2 regions of the Metabacillus sp. Hm71 genome follow, and region 1 is predicted to be linked to the other one. Evidence: riboswitches for the same ligand, from Rfam matches in the RefSeq annotation. Region 1 holds a riboswitch; the other holds the start of a gene.

Region 1 (7,656 bases):
GGGACCGACTACAGCCCCAGGATGCGATGAGCCGACATCGAGGTGCCAAACCTCCCCGTCGATGTGGACTCTTGGGGGAGATAAGCCTGTTATCCCCGGGGTAGCTTTTATCCGTTGAGCGATGGCCCTTCCATGCGGAACCACCGGATCACTAAGCCCGACTTTCGTCCCTGCTCGACTTGTAGGTCTCGCAGTCAAGCTCCCTTGTGCCTTTACACTCTGCGAATGATTTCCAACCATTCTGAGGGAACCTTTGGGCGCCTCCGTTACATTTTAGGAGGCGACCGCCCCAGTCAAACTGCCCACCTGACACTGTCTCCCGGCCCGATAAGGGCCGCGGGTTAGAATTTCAATACAGCCAGGGTAGTATCCCACCGACGCCTCCACCGAAGCTGGCGCTCCGGCTTCTCAGGCTCCTACCTATCCTGTACAAGCTGTACCAAAATTCAATATCAGGCTACAGTAAAGCTCCACGGGGTCTTTCCGTCCTGTCGCGGGTAACCTGCATCTTCACAGGTACTATAATTTCACCGAGTCTCTCGTTGAGACAGTGCCCAGATCGTTACGCCTTTCGTGCGGGTCGGAACTTACCCGACAAGGAATTTCGCTACCTTAGGACCGTTATAGTTACGGCCGCCGTTTACTGGGGCTTCAGTTCAAAGCTTCGCTTGCGCTAACCTCTCCCCTTAACCTTCCAGCACCGGGCAGGCGTCAGCCCCTATACTTCGCCTTGCGGCTTCGCAGAGACCTGTGTTTTTGCTAAACAGTCGCCTGGGCCTATTCACTGCGGCTTTTCCGGGCTATTCACCCTAAAAAGCACCCCTTCTCCCGAAGTTACGGGGTCATTTTGCCGAGTTCCTTAACGAGAGTTCTCTCGCTCACCTTAGGATTCTCTCCTCGCCTACCTGTGTCGGTTTGCGGTACGGGCACCTCACACCTCGCTAGAGGCTTTTCTTGGCAGTGTGGAATCAGGAACTTCGGTACTATAGTTCCCTCGCCATCACAGCTCAGCTTATGTGACAACGGGATTTGCCTCGTTGTCAGCCTAACTGCTTGGACGCGCTAATCCAACAGCGCGCTTACCCTATCCTTCTGCGTCCCCCCATTGCTCAAACGGTGAGGAGGTGGTACAGGAATTTCAACCTGTTGGCCATCGCCTACGCCTTTCGGCCTCGGCTTAGGTCCCGACTAACCCTGAGCGGACGAGCCTTCCTCAGGAAACCTTAGGCATTCGGTGGAGGGGATTCTCACCCCTCTTTCGCTACTCATACCGGCATTCTCACTTCTAAGCGCTCCACTAGTCCTTACGGTCTAGCTTCACAGCCCTTAGAACGCTCTCCTACCACTGTTCTAAAAGAACAGTCCACAGCTTCGGTGATACGTTTAGCCCCGGTACATTTTCGGCGCAGAGTCACTCGACCAGTGAGCTATTACGCACTCTTTAAATGGTGGCTGCTTCTAAGCCAACATCCTGGTTGTCTAAGCAACTCCACATCCTTTTCCACTTAACGTATACTTTGGGACCTTAGCTGGTGGTCTGGGCTGTTTCCCTCTTGACTACGGATCTTATCACTCGCAGTCTGACTCCTGAACATAAGTCTTTGGCATTCGGAGTTTGACTGAATTCGGTAACCCGATGGGGGCCCCTAGTCCAATCAGTGCTCTACCTCCAAGACTCTTAATTCAAGGCTAGCCCTAAAGCTATTTCGGAGAGAACCAGCTATCTCCAAGTTCGATTGGAATTTCTCCGCTACCCACACCTCATCCCCGCACTTTTCAACGTGCGTGGGTTCGGGCCTCCATTCAGTGTTACCTGAACTTCACCCTGGACATGGGTAGATCACCTGGTTTCGGGTCTACGACCACGTACTCATTCGCCCTATTTAAGACTCGCTTTCGCTGCGGCTCCGTCTCTTCAACTTAACCTTGCACGGGATCGTAACTCGCCGGTTCATTCTACAAAAGGCACGCCATTACCCATTAACGGGCTTTGACTACTTGTAGGCACACGGTTTCAGGATCTCTTTCACTCCCCTTCCGGGGTGCTTTTCACCTTTCCCTCACGGTACTGGTTCACTATCGGTCACTAGGGAGTATTTAGCCTTGGGAGATGGTCCTCCCTGCTTCCGACGGGATTTCACGTGTCCCGCCGTACTCAGGATCCACTCTGGAGGGAACGAAGTTTCAACTACAGGGTTGTTACCTTCTATGACGGGCCTTTCCAGACCGCTTCATTTACCCCGTTCCTTTGTAACTCCTAATAGAGTGTCCTACAACCCCAAGAGGCAAGCCTCTTGGTTTGGGCTTCTTCCGTTTCGCTCGCCGCTACTCAGGAAATCGCGTTTGCTTTCTCTTCCTCCGGGTACTTAGATGTTTCAGTTCCCCGGGTCTGCCTTCATTACCCTATGGATTCAGGTAAAGATACTGTTCCATTACGAACAGTGGGTTTCCCCATTCGGAAATCTCCGGATCAAAGCTTACTTACAGCTCCCCGAAGCATATCGGTGTTAGTACCGTCCTTCATCGGCTCCTAGTGCCAAGGCATCCACCGTGCGCCCTTAACAACTTAACCTTCGACAAACGATAAGCGTCGAATTTCTTCGTTGACTTCGAGTTCTGCGGTGCTCATGTACCAAAACCGTACACTCCGCTCCTCGACCACTCGTCGCCTCGAACTTCTCGCTTCTCCTTTGTCTCAAGACATAAGTGCTTACTTAATGTCCTGATTAAACATAATTAAGAGAATCACTAAACTAAGCGTTTAAACTCAGTGAATTACTTGAATTGTTATTATCGTTATCTAGTTTTCAAGGAACATAAAGCACAGGATGCACAAATGCTATAAGCATTTAAACTCCTATGTCTTTTTTACATATAATGAAAGATCTTGATGATCTCTCAAAACTAAACAAAAACCAAGCGAGCCTCATTTTCCTTAGAAAGGAGGTGATCCAGCCGCACCTTCCGATACGGCTACCTTGTTACGACTTCACCCCAATCATCTGTCCCACCTTAGGCGGCTGGCTCCTTGCGGTTACCCCACCGACTTCGGGTGTTACAAACTCTCGTGGTGTGACGGGCGGTGTGTACAAGGCCCGGGAACGTATTCACCGCGGCATGCTGATCCGCGATTACTAGCGATTCCGGCTTCATGCAGGCGAGTTGCAGCCTGCAATCCGAACTGAGAATGGTTTTATGGGATTGGCTTGACCTCGCGGTCTTGCAGCCCTTTGTACCATCCATTGTAGCACGTGTGTAGCCCAGGTCATAAGGGGCATGATGATTTGACGTCATCCCCACCTTCCTCCGGTTTGTCACCGGCAGTCACCTTAGAGTGCCCAACTGAATGCTGGCAACTAAGATCAAGGGTTGCGCTCGTTGCGGGACTTAACCCAACATCTCACGACACGAGCTGACGACAACCATGCACCACCTGTCACTTCGTCCCCCGAAGGGGAACCTTCTATCTCTAGAAGTAGCGAAGGATGTCAAGACCTGGTAAGGTTCTTCGCGTTGCTTCGAATTAAACCACATGCTCCACCGCTTGTGCGGGCCCCCGTCAATTCCTTTGAGTTTCAGTCTTGCGACCGTACTCCCCAGGCGGAGTGCTTAATGCGTTTGCTGCAGCACTAAAGGGCGGAAACCCTCTAACACTTAGCACTCATCGTTTACGGCGTGGACTACCAGGGTATCTAATCCTGTTCGCTCCCCACGCTTTCGCGCCTCAGCGTCAGTTACAGACCAGAGAGTCGCCTTCGCCACTGGTGTTCCTCCACATCTCTACGCATTTCACCGCTACACGTGGAATTCCACTCTCCTCTTCTGCACTCAAGTTCCCCAGTTTCCAATGACCCTCCACGGTTGAGCCGTGGGCTTTCACATCAGACTTAAGAAACCGCCTGCGCGCGCTTTACGCCCAATAATTCCGGACAACGCTTGCCACCTACGTATTACCGCGGCTGCTGGCACGTAGTTAGCCGTGGCTTTCTGGTTAGGTACCGTCAAGGTACCGCCCTATTTGAACGGTACTTGTTCTTCCCTAACAACAGAGCTTTACGACCCGAAGGCCTTCTTCGCTCACGCGGCGTTGCTCCGTCAGACTTTCGTCCATTGCGGAAGATTCCCTACTGCTGCCTCCCGTAGGAGTCTGGGCCGTGTCTCAGTCCCAGTGTGGCCGATCACCCTCTCAGGTCGGCTACGCATCGTTGCCTTGGTGAGCCGTTACCTCACCAACTAGCTAATGCGCCGCGGGTCCATCTGTAAGTGGTAGCAAAAGCCACCTTTCAACTTCGAACCATGCGGTTCGAAATGTTATCCGGTATTAGCTCCGGTTTCCCGGAGTTATCCCAATCTTACAGGCAGGTTACCCACGTGTTACTCACCCGTCCGCCGCTAATCATCGGGAGCAAGCTCCCTCAGATTCGCTCGACTTGCATGTATTAGGCACGCCGCCAGCGTTCGTCCTGAGCCAGGATCAAACTCTCCAATAAAGAGTTGATATAGCTCATAATAATGTACTATTTTAGTACGTTGTTTGTTAATCGAAATTAACGTTGGCACGCTTGGTTTTGTTTAGTTTTCAAAGATCATTTGTTATATCTTCTCGCCAGAAGCGACCTTCTCAATATATCATCTTACTGAATGCTTGTCAACTTTTTTTTATAAATGAAAAATTGTAATGTTGTTTATTCGCACTTCAGCAGCGGCGTTTTTTAATATAACACAGCAAAAAATATATATCAAGTACTTTTTTGTTTTCATTATTTTCTTTGTATTTTAGATTCTCAGTCATACTTTTAGTAATATTAATTCAAGCTTGCTTAATCGAAATAGTTTAAGGTATAGTAAAAATCAAAATAAAATAAATGCATATATACCACAAGGGGAGCCAGTGGCTGAGATTGAACAATTTGGAATTGTTCTGACCCTTTGAACCTGTTAGTTAGCACTAGTGTAGGGATGTGGATGGTTATAAATTAGAAGCAATGAATGGTACCATCAATCCAATTCCAATCATTGCTTTTTTGTATTTCCATTCGAAAAGTAGTCATTTTTTCTTCTATTAATATTAGTAACAGCTTTGGCAGCCTATTGGTTTTATGCAAGGAGAGAGGTTTTTAGTTTGCAAGTGAATCAACGATTATTATTTTTAATTGAGGTAGCAATGTTATCTGCATTGGCCTTCCTTTTGGATTTATTATCAGGGATAATCGGAAAACTCCCACAAGGTGGTTCGATTTCTTTAGGTATGATTCCTGTTTTTATTATGGCTTATCGCTGGGGAATAAAGGGAGGGCTATTAACAGGGCTTTTATTAGGATTTCTGCAAGCTGTCCTAGGAAACCCATATATTATTCATCCAGTCCAAGGGTTTCTTGATTACTATTTAGCTTTTACAGTTGTTGGTTTTGGCGGAATTTTCTTAAAGCAGGTTCGTCAAGCTTTACTAAATAAAAAACGTAAATCGGTAATATTGTTCATAATTCTTGGCACTTTTCTCGGAGGAGTACTCCGACTTATTGTTCATGTCATAGCAGGAGTTTTCTTTTTTGCTTCCCTTACTCCAGAAGGAATGCCCGTATTGCTTTATTCGATTGCGTATAATGCATCCTATATGATTCCAACCATTATCGTTTCTGCCATCGTTATTAGTTTTTTATTATTAACTGCACCTCGTTTAATTACAAAAAGACAATAATGCAAATGGGTCTGTCTCTCTTATGTGACAGGCCTTTTTTTGCGTTTTTAAATTACAAATTTTCTATTAAGTAAAAGTTAATTTTCTAGAGATACTAGTATACAAATAATTTTTTTGGAGGTCCATATGATTACTTTTGAGCATAAAAAGTTTGCGAATAAGGTAGCAGTAGTAACTGGCGGCAGCTCAGGAATAGGCCGAGCAGCTGCCATCCATTTGGCAAAACAAGGAGCAAAGATTTGTCTTATGGATATAAAAGAAGAGAATGCAGAAAAGGTCAAGAAGGAAATCGAAGAATTTCAGGGAGAGGCAATCATTGCTGATGTCGATCTATCCGACCAAAAACGGGTAAAGGCGGGAATTGAAGAAGCGATAGAAAATTGGGGAGGATTAGATATAGTGTTTGCAAACGCAGGAATAAATGGAGTTCTTGCTCCAATTGAAGATTTAAACCCAGAAGACTGGGATAAAACGATTCACACAAATTTAAAAGGTACTTTTCTAACGGTTAAATATGCTATTCCGAAAATGAAAGAAAAAGGCGGGAGCATTATTATTACCAGCTCTATTAACGGAAGCCGCGTATTTTCAACCTCCGGAATGTCAGCCTATAGTACATCTAAAGCAGGACAAATCGCTTTTGCAAAAATGGCAGCATTGGAGTTGGCCCAATATAAAATTAGAGTAAATGTTATTTGTCCTGGAGCAATCGAAACGAATATTGGAAAAAATACCAAGAAAACACCTGAGGTTAATAAGATTGAAATACCTGTAGAATACCCTAAGGGAAGCCAGCCATTGGAACATGGTCCAGGAAAACCAGAGCAAGTTGCCAAACTCGTTTCCTTCCTCGCCTCTGACGAATCGAGTCACATTACCGGAACTGAAATTTTTATTGATGGAGCAGAATCGCTGTTATAAAAAAGACATAGCAACATTACAAATCGAAAGGGGAGCTGCCTTAAAAGGGCATCTCCCATCCTTATTATAGTAGCAGCAGGTTGCCTTCCTTCTTCTCTACCTTCCCCTTCTCTCTAATCATATTTACGATTAATAGAGTTTACCCTTTCTAGGAAAAAACCTAATAAAGTTATCATATTTTCCGATGTTCTAGCATGTATTAATAGAAAGAATAGAACGAAAAAGCGGAGGACTTGATGATGAATATTTCATTTGCACTCATGTTACTAACATTTTTCTTATCATTATTCCATTTCTCTTACGGTTATAAAGAAGCGATTCGGATTAGTAATGAAGAGGGGCCTGTTCAAGGATTGGCTGTGATTGTCTGCATGCCTCTCGGCTTTACTTTTGCTTATTTATCATCGATTTTTTATCAGCAAGTTTAATACCTACTAGTTTAAGGCGTTGTGCATCACGCATAACGTCTTTTTTCTTTCAAAAATTTAATAGCAAATTTCATGATTTTTTCCAACGTTGCCTCATAAATATGAGTAAAGATACATCGTATTTAGGAGGTCAAATTGAAGATATTTATCACTTTTATAAAAAACCTGGTTTACTCCATTATTTCATTTATCGTGATTTTTGTTAGTTTAATAGGCTTATTTTTATTTATGAACATAAACATAAACCTTATTTTTAGCATAATCTTAGTACTTCTTTCATTTACGCTTTTTTGTTATTGCCTATATGCATTTATCAGCATAAAAAAGGATTTTCATCTTCTTTTCCTAAAGGGAATTAGCGGGCTCATTTCCCTTTGTTGCTTATCCATCGTATTTACGTTAATGAGCGTATTCTTCTTTTCCATCAACTTCATGATTTCTACAGAGCTTGGCAAAAACCTTACGATAGATGAAAAAGTCGGACTTTATATGCTGCCGTTTCAAGAAAACGAAACCCCGCCAATCGATTATCTAGCAATGAAGGAAAATAAATTAATAAAAACATATCGAAATGTGAATATCTATTATCAACCACATGAAAGGGAGCTT
Region 2 (7,656 bases), 2.9 Mb from region 1:
AATATATCTTGATTCGGTTCCGCTAAGAGTAAGGTTCTACAAGCGGGTACCTCAAAAAACTTCAAAACTGGATAGTAATATTTACTTCCACAGGTAAAAAAAATCTTTGACCGATTTATTTCTTTTGCATATTTTTCATTAACAAAGGCCTTTTCTTCATAATTTACTGTATGACCAGGATGTTGATGATAAACAAAACCTTCTTTGTTCCTCATGACTTCTAAAACAGTCTTTCTAAATGGGTAAGTATTCTTTGAAGGAAAATTAATTAATCCCATAAGAAGACAATCAATGTTTTTTATTAGTTGCCAATCTTTGAATACATGCGGGTTAATGGAAAATGGTAACCATCTGAATTTACTTTTATATTGTGGAAAGACATTTAAGAAAGCTTCTTTAGTTACTGAAAAAATCAAATCAATTTTGTTATCCTCTATAAATTGTATTTTTACTTGTTTCTTAGTCGGCCAATAGACATCTATTATTAAGTACCCTTTAGGTATAGCTATTTTGTTTAAACCTGAGATAGTTGGTGCAAGGTCAATAAGAGAGTTATCGTATAAAAATATAAAATCTGGTTTGAAATTATGATTTTCTAATAGGTTTTTAAGGATCTGTTCGATATCACCGTCATTATACCAATAAAAAATATTGGCATATTCTTCAAATGCTTTGATCATGTCAAATTTTACTTTATGTTTAGCTAGCCTTTTCCAAAATGGTTTAATAAACACTAAAATTTTTATTTTCTTCATCATAATTGGTTAACACCCCTTTTTATGTTGCTTTTAACAATATATGAAAAAAAGAAAAAAATAATATTTTTATTTGGTAATTTCACACAATAAAAAGAAATAATCAAAAATAAGTAAGGTGTCTAAACATATATTCTATAAAAACCATAAACTAAAATTATGGAAGTAATTGTTTAACTCTTATTGTAAATCAAGGAGGTTAAAGATTGGAGCATAATACTGTAGCAGTAGTGGGTTTAGGGAAGATTGGATTGCCATTGGCAGCTGTTTTTTCTAACAATGGTTTTTATGTTAATGGAGCGGATATAAATAAAAAGATAGTTTCCCTAGTTAATATGGGGAAATCCCATATTACAAATGAGCCAGGATTAAATACGCTATTGGAAAAAGCCCATCAGGCTAAAACATTGACAGCAACAATAAATACAGTTGATGCGGTAAGTAAATCTAAAGTAGTTGTTGTCATTGTTCCAGTACTAATTGATGATAACAATAATGTGAATTACCAATTTATTGATTCAGCCGTATATGAGATTGCTAAAGGAATAAGGAAGGGAACTCTTGTTATTTTTGAGACTACCATCCCTACTGGTGATACAAGAAATCGATTTGGTAAAAAGATTGAAGAAATATCAGGATTGAAAATGGGGAATGACTTTTATTTAGCCTATAGTCCTGAAAGAGTTTATTCAAATCATATTCTTAATAATCTAAAAGAATATCCAAAGATTGTTGGTGGAATTAACGAAAGAAGTTTAGAATTGGCTTCAAACTTTTATGCAAAAGCTTTAAATTGTAAAGTAATAAAAGTAAGTAATCTTGAAACAGCAGAGTTTACTAAAGTTGCAGAATCTGTTTATCGCGACGTAAATATTGCTTTAGCAAATGAGTTAGCTGTATATGCTGATCAAAAAGGAGTTAGTATGTTAGAAGTAATAAAAGCTGGTAATAGTCAACCATTTTCTAATTTACATTATCCAGGAGTAGGTGTAGGAGGACATTGTATCCCGGTTTATCCCTACTTTTTTATTAATAGGGGATTGGCAAACGGTTTAATTTTTACAGCCAGAAAAATTAACGATAGTATGTCAAAATATGCTGTTAAATTAATTGAAAAAGAAATTGGGGATATAAAAAAACAAAATATACTCATTTTAGGTCTTTCTTTTAGAGAAAATGTTAAGGAAGTATTTAAATCTTCTACATTATTATTAGTTGATTTAATAAAACAAAAAGAAGCAAATATATTTATAAACGATCCACTGTATACTAACCTCGAGATCTCATCTTATGGGGTTACTCCTTTATCATTGGAGGATGAGATGGTAAAAAATATTGACATAATCATATTACAGGCATTTCATGATGAATATAGAGAATTAAAGTTTGAAAACTTTTCAAATTGTAAGCTGATCATAGATGGACGAAATGTTTTAAATAAAAATGAAATTGAAAAATTAGGGATTGAATATAAAGGTATAGGTAACTAATTAAAATTTCAATGATGTAAAGGGATAAAATATAGATAAAGGCAGGTTTTTAAAGTGATTCCCATGCTTGATTTAAAGAAGGAATTAGAATTGATAAAGGAACCAATCTATAAGGCTGTTAAAGAAGTTCTTGATAGTGGTTCTTATATTTTAGGGAGTAAGGGAAAAGAGCTTGAAAATTGTATAGCTAAGTATATTAAAACCTCTTATGCGATTGGAGTAGCAAATGGAAGTGATGCCCTTCTTTTAGCACTTAAAGCGCTAAAAATTGGGGAGGGAGATGAAGTTATTACAACTCCTTTTACTTTTTTTGCTACTGCAGAATCTATTGCACTCTCAGGTGCAAAACCAGTATTTGTAGATATTGATCAAAATACTTATAATATTGATCCTAAAAAAATAGAGGAAGCAGTAACGTCGAAAACCAAAGCTGTAATTATTGTCCATTTATTTGGATATCCTGCAGAAATGGATTCAATTATGGACATTGCTAAAAAACATAATCTTAAAGTTATAGAAGATGCTTGTCAGGCAATTGGTACAGAATATAAGGGGAAAAGAGTTGGATCTATCGGTCATGTGGGGTGTTTTTCATTTTTTCCATCTAAAAATTTAGGGGCTTTTGGAGACGCTGGGATGATAGTTACCAACGAAAGAGATTTATATGAAAAAATCATTGAACTAAGAAATCATGGTAGTAGTAAACATAAATATATTCATAAAGTAATTGGTCATAACAGTCGATTAGATGATATTCAAGCTGCTATTTTAATTGAAAAATTAAAATACTTGGATGAGTTTTTAAAAAGAAGAAGAGAAATTGCTAAAAGATATACCGAGAAACTAAATAGAATCGTAAAAACCCCATCAATATTCCAAGCCAGAGAGCATACTTTCCATCAATACTGTATAGAAACCAATAAACGTGATGAACTATCTCTATTTTTAAATAATAAAAATATTGCTACAGCTATCTATTATCCAATTCCACTTCATCTTCAAGAAGCATTCAAATATTTAAAGTATAAAGAAGGCGATTTTCCTATAACAGAGAATATTTCAAAAAGGATTTTAGCTCTCCCTATTTACCCAGTATTAACACTTTCGGAACAGAAAAGAATTATATCGAGCATTAAAGAGTTTTTTGAAAAATAATAGAGTTTAGATAAAAATTTAATCTAGTTAAATTATATATAGATAGTAAAAAATCTGAACTGTTTTTCAGGACCTGAAAGAACTTGAGCTTATTTGATGAATTTTTTCTTGAAAGTTGAGAAACATTTGGTATGATAGAGATAAGTAAATAATGATGAAAACCGCTAGGGGATCCCCAATTGAGGGGCTGAGATTAAAGTGTTTCTTTTAAACCCTTATAACCTGATCTGGTTTGTACCAGCGTAGGGAAGTGGAATTACGGCATATTCTAATTATGTATGTAAACCACTTTCTTACCTATAGGAAAGTGGTTTTTTTATTGGAAGTGAAAAACTTGGAAATTCATGTCATTACAGATGGGAAGCAAACGGTTGAGGAATTAACGAAACAAATCTTACGCTTTCACGAAGAAGCAGATTATATTCACATTCGTGAAAGAACGAAAACAGCCTCAGAACTAATGGAAATTGTTTCAATTCTGATAACCGGTGGAGTCCCTAAGAAAAAGATTGTGATCAATGATCGCGTTGATGCAGCAATATTAAACGATTTATTTAATATCCATTTGCCTGGTCATAGCTTTTCCATTGAAAAGGTAAGAAAGCTAAGACCATCCTTAAGGATTGGCCGTTCGGTTCATTCTCTGCAGGAAGCAATAGAGGCTGAAGAAGCTGGTGCAGATTATTTGTTGTTTGGACACGTGTTTACAACTAACTCAAAGGCTGGTCTAGCACCACGGGGCATACCTCAATTCGCTGAAATATGTGAAAGGATCGAAATTCCGGTTATCGCCATTGGCGGAATGACCCCTGAAACTGTTCAAAAGCTTTCGGGATTAAAGGCTGGCGGGGTTGCGGTGATGTCCTATGTTATGTCAAGCAGTGAACCTCGTCATGCCTTGCGGGAAATTAAGAAAAGCTTAACGGAGGTGAAATCAAATGAAAAAGCATTATGATGTAGGCATCATCGGCGGCGGAATCATTGGTCAATCGATAGCCTATCAGCTGGCGAAAGAGGGCGTATCTGTCCTTGTGTTAGAGGGAAATAAGATCGGTACCGGGGCAACAAGAGCTGCGGCAGGGATGCTTGGTGCAAACTCTGAGCTTGAAAATAATGATGCCTTCTTTCAGTTCGCAAAGGAGAGTCAGCGCCACTATCGTGTCCTGAGGGATGAGCTTTCAGAATTATCGCAAATTAATATTCAGCTTGTCGATAAAGGCATGTACAAGATCGCCATGACGGATGCTGAAGCACGTTCCTTAAAAGAAGCGGTAACACAATATGAAACAGTAGCATGGCATGAAAAAGAAACAGTGCTTGAGCATGAGCCAATGTTATCTGCAGGGATTAAAGGGGCCCTTTACATCCCAGAGGATGGCCATGTTTCACCAAAACATGTTTGTGCGGCTTTTGCAAAGTCTGCTAGTTTGCTAGGTGCAACTATTTTAGAGAATACTCCTGTCCATACAATCAAGAAGAGTGCTGCAAACGAATATATGCTTTCTACCCCGCTTGCCGATTTCACTTGCAGCAAGGTTGTTGTCGCAAATGGCGTTTGGAGCGGGCACTTTTTTAACCAGTTGGGTATTAACGCTGGGATGAAGCCTGTAAAAGGAGAATGTCTTTCTGTAAAAAGCAATCAAATCGGCTTAGAGCGAACGATTTTTTATGATCATTGTTATATCGTTCCAAAGGGTGATGGCAGATTTGTTATCGGGGCAACTATGGTTGAGGATGATTGGAGTACTGAGCCGACAATCGGAGGAATCCAGTCTCTTATTGAAAAAGTGGCACCACTCTTGCCGGAGTTAAAATCAGCTCAACTGGTTGAGACATGGGCTGGATTAAGGCCGCAATCACATGATGGAAAACCATATATTGGTCAGCATCCTGAAGGAGAACAGATTTATTTTGCAACAGGACATTATCGAAACGGTATCCTTTTAGCCCCGCAAACAGGGATGATGATAAGGGATCTGATTTTGAACAGGCAGCAAAATGAAGACTATATAAGGGCATTTTCGATCAACCGAATTTATGTACAGGCGTGAGGTGGGAAAATGAGCATTAAGTTAAATGGAGAAATTGTCGAGCTGGGAAATGATGTTACGACGATTCAGCAACTGCTAGCACATTACAAGCTGGAGGACCGTCTTGTCATTGTCGAGCATAATCGAGAAATTATTTTAAAAGATCAATATGAAACGACATCAATCCAAAACGGTGATGAAGTTGAATTTGTTCATTTTGTAGGAGGAGGATGAGCCAATGTTAAACATTGCAGATAAACAATTTAACTCAAGATTATTATTGGGAACTGGGAAATATCCGTCATTTGAAATTCAAAAGGAAGCTGTTGCACAATCAGAGGCAGAAATCCTAACGTTTGCGGTTCGCCGTATGAATATCTTTGAAGCATCACAGCCAAACTTTTTAGAGCAGTTAGATCTTTCTAAGTATACGCTTCTTCCAAATACAGCAGGGGCTAAAACGGCAGAGGAAGCAGTAAGAATTGCCAAGCTTGCAAAAGCATCTGGCTTATGTGATATGATAAAAGTTGAAGTCATTGGCTGCGACCGGTCGTTGCTTCCTGATCCAGTAGAAACATTAAAAGCTAGTGAAATGCTGTTAGAAGAAGGGTTTATTGTTTTACCATATACATCAGATGATGTTGTATTAGCAAGAAGATTAGAAGAATTAGGCGTTCATGCCATCATGCCTGGTGCTTCACCAATTGGATCTGGTCAAGGGATTTTAAATCCTTTAAATCTTAAATTTATCATTGAACAATCCAATGTTCCTGTCATTGTCGATGCAGGAATCGGTTCACCGGCAGATGCAGCACGTGCCATGGAGCTGGGAGCAGATGGCGTTTTATTAAATACAGCCGTTTCTGCGGCAAAGGATCCGGTGAAAATGGCCGTTGCCATGAAGCTTGCAATCGAGGCCGGAAGACTTGGCTTTGAAGCCGGCAGAATTCCTAAAAAGGAATATGCAACAGCAAGCAGTCCAACAGAAGGAATGATGACCACTTAATGGAGCGATATTCAAGACAAATCTTATTTTCGCCAATCGGGGAAAACGGGCAAGAAAAAATCAAACAAAAGCATGTGTTCATTGTCGGTGCCGGAGCACTAGGCACAGCAAATGCGGAAATGATTGCACGTGCCGGTATTGGGAAATTAACGATAATAGACCGCGATTATGTGGAATGGAGCAATTTGCAAAGACAGCAGCTTTATACAGAGGAAGATGCAAAAAATCGAATGCCAAAAGCAATAGCTGCTAAAACACGTCTTCAGCAAATTAATTCTGAAGTAGAAGTTCATGCCATTGTAGAAGATTTAACATCAGCCAATATAGAAGACTTGTTAGATGGTGTTGATGTGATCGTGGATTCAACAGATAACTTTGAAACAAGATTATTAATCAATGATGCTTCATTAAAGCATGGGATCCCGTGGGTATATGGCGGGTGTGTCGGCAGTTATGGTCTAACGTTTACGGTCATCCCAAATAAAACGCCATGTCTGCATTGTTTATTAAAGCATATCCCGTTTGATGGAATGACATGTGATACAGTTGGGGTTATTTCACCAATTGTCAGCATGGTTACCTCCCATCAAACAGCAGAAGTGTTAAAGCTGCTTGTTGGAGACGAGGAAAACCTGCGCAGCAAGCTTGTATCCTTTGACCTTTGGAAAAATCAATATTCATCGATCAACATGGAAAAGCTGAAAAATAAGGCTTGTCCTTCTTGTGGAACAAACCCTGTATATCCCTATTTATCGGCTGAAAAAGAAACAAAAGCAGCTGTTCTTTGCGGAAGGGATACGGTACAGCTTCGTCCAGGTACAGGGAAACAGATTTCCTTTGAGCAAATTTCCGAAAGAGTTAAACCAATTGCTGACGCGTTTTTAGAAAATCCATTTTTATTATCAATGACCTTTGGCAGTCATCGAATCGTTCTATTTAAGGACGGACGAGCCTTAATTCATGGGACGAAGGACATTGCTGAGGCGAAAAAGATTTATCATCGCTATGTTGGCTAAATAATATAGTAAGGATAAAAGCCCTCTCAAAGGTAGACAGAGAGGGTTTTGGCATTTTGTCTACTCTGTAACCTAGTTTTATCGCCAAAACCTCTCTTTAAATCCATTTTCTTTTCGGTCTTTGATATTCAATGACATTTGATTGATTATAACCATTTTTCTTTTCGTCTTCTTTCTTCATCACCGTTTCGAATTTTTCTAGTG

The links. Region 1 has a riboswitch for thiamine pyrophosphate ahead of thiT (energy-coupled thiamine transporter ThiT). Riboswitches for the same ligand answer to the same signal wherever they lie in the genome.
Region 2: linked by a shared signal. The riboswitch ahead of tenI (thiazole tautomerase TenI) and the one ahead of thiT (energy-coupled thiamine transporter ThiT) in region 1 are both predicted to bind thiamine pyrophosphate.

What each region holds. Positions count from the first base shown of each region.
Region 1 is NZ_CM200278.1:4,427,898-4,435,553, forward strand. Features, by position in the region: rRNA gene ACSVDH_RS21990 (23S ribosomal RNA) at 1-2,572, opposite strand, end outside; rRNA gene ACSVDH_RS21995 (16S ribosomal RNA) at 2,940-4,490, opposite strand; TPP riboswitch at 4,872-4,977, shown strand; gene thiT (energy-coupled thiamine transporter ThiT) at 5,129-5,698, shown strand; gene ACSVDH_RS22005 (SDR family oxidoreductase) at 5,825-6,619, shown strand; gene ACSVDH_RS22010 (hypothetical protein) at 6,859-7,047, shown strand; gene ACSVDH_RS22015 (gluzincin family metallopeptidase) at 7,183-7,656, shown strand, end outside.
Region 2 is NZ_CM200278.1:1,235,850-1,243,505, forward strand. Features, by position in the region: gene ACSVDH_RS06170 (glycosyltransferase family protein) at 1-758, opposite strand, end outside; gene ACSVDH_RS06175 (nucleotide sugar dehydrogenase) at 962-2,245, shown strand; gene ACSVDH_RS06180 (DegT/DnrJ/EryC1/StrS family aminotransferase) at 2,309-3,400, shown strand; TPP riboswitch at 3,557-3,666, shown strand; gene tenI (thiazole tautomerase TenI) at 3,726-4,355, shown strand; gene thiO (glycine oxidase ThiO) at 4,339-5,451, shown strand; gene thiS (sulfur carrier protein ThiS) at 5,461-5,664, shown strand; gene ACSVDH_RS06200 (thiazole synthase) at 5,669-6,436, shown strand; gene ACSVDH_RS06205 (thiazole biosynthesis adenylyltransferase ThiF) at 6,436-7,452, shown strand; gene ACSVDH_RS06210 (hypothetical protein) at 7,550-7,656, opposite strand, start outside.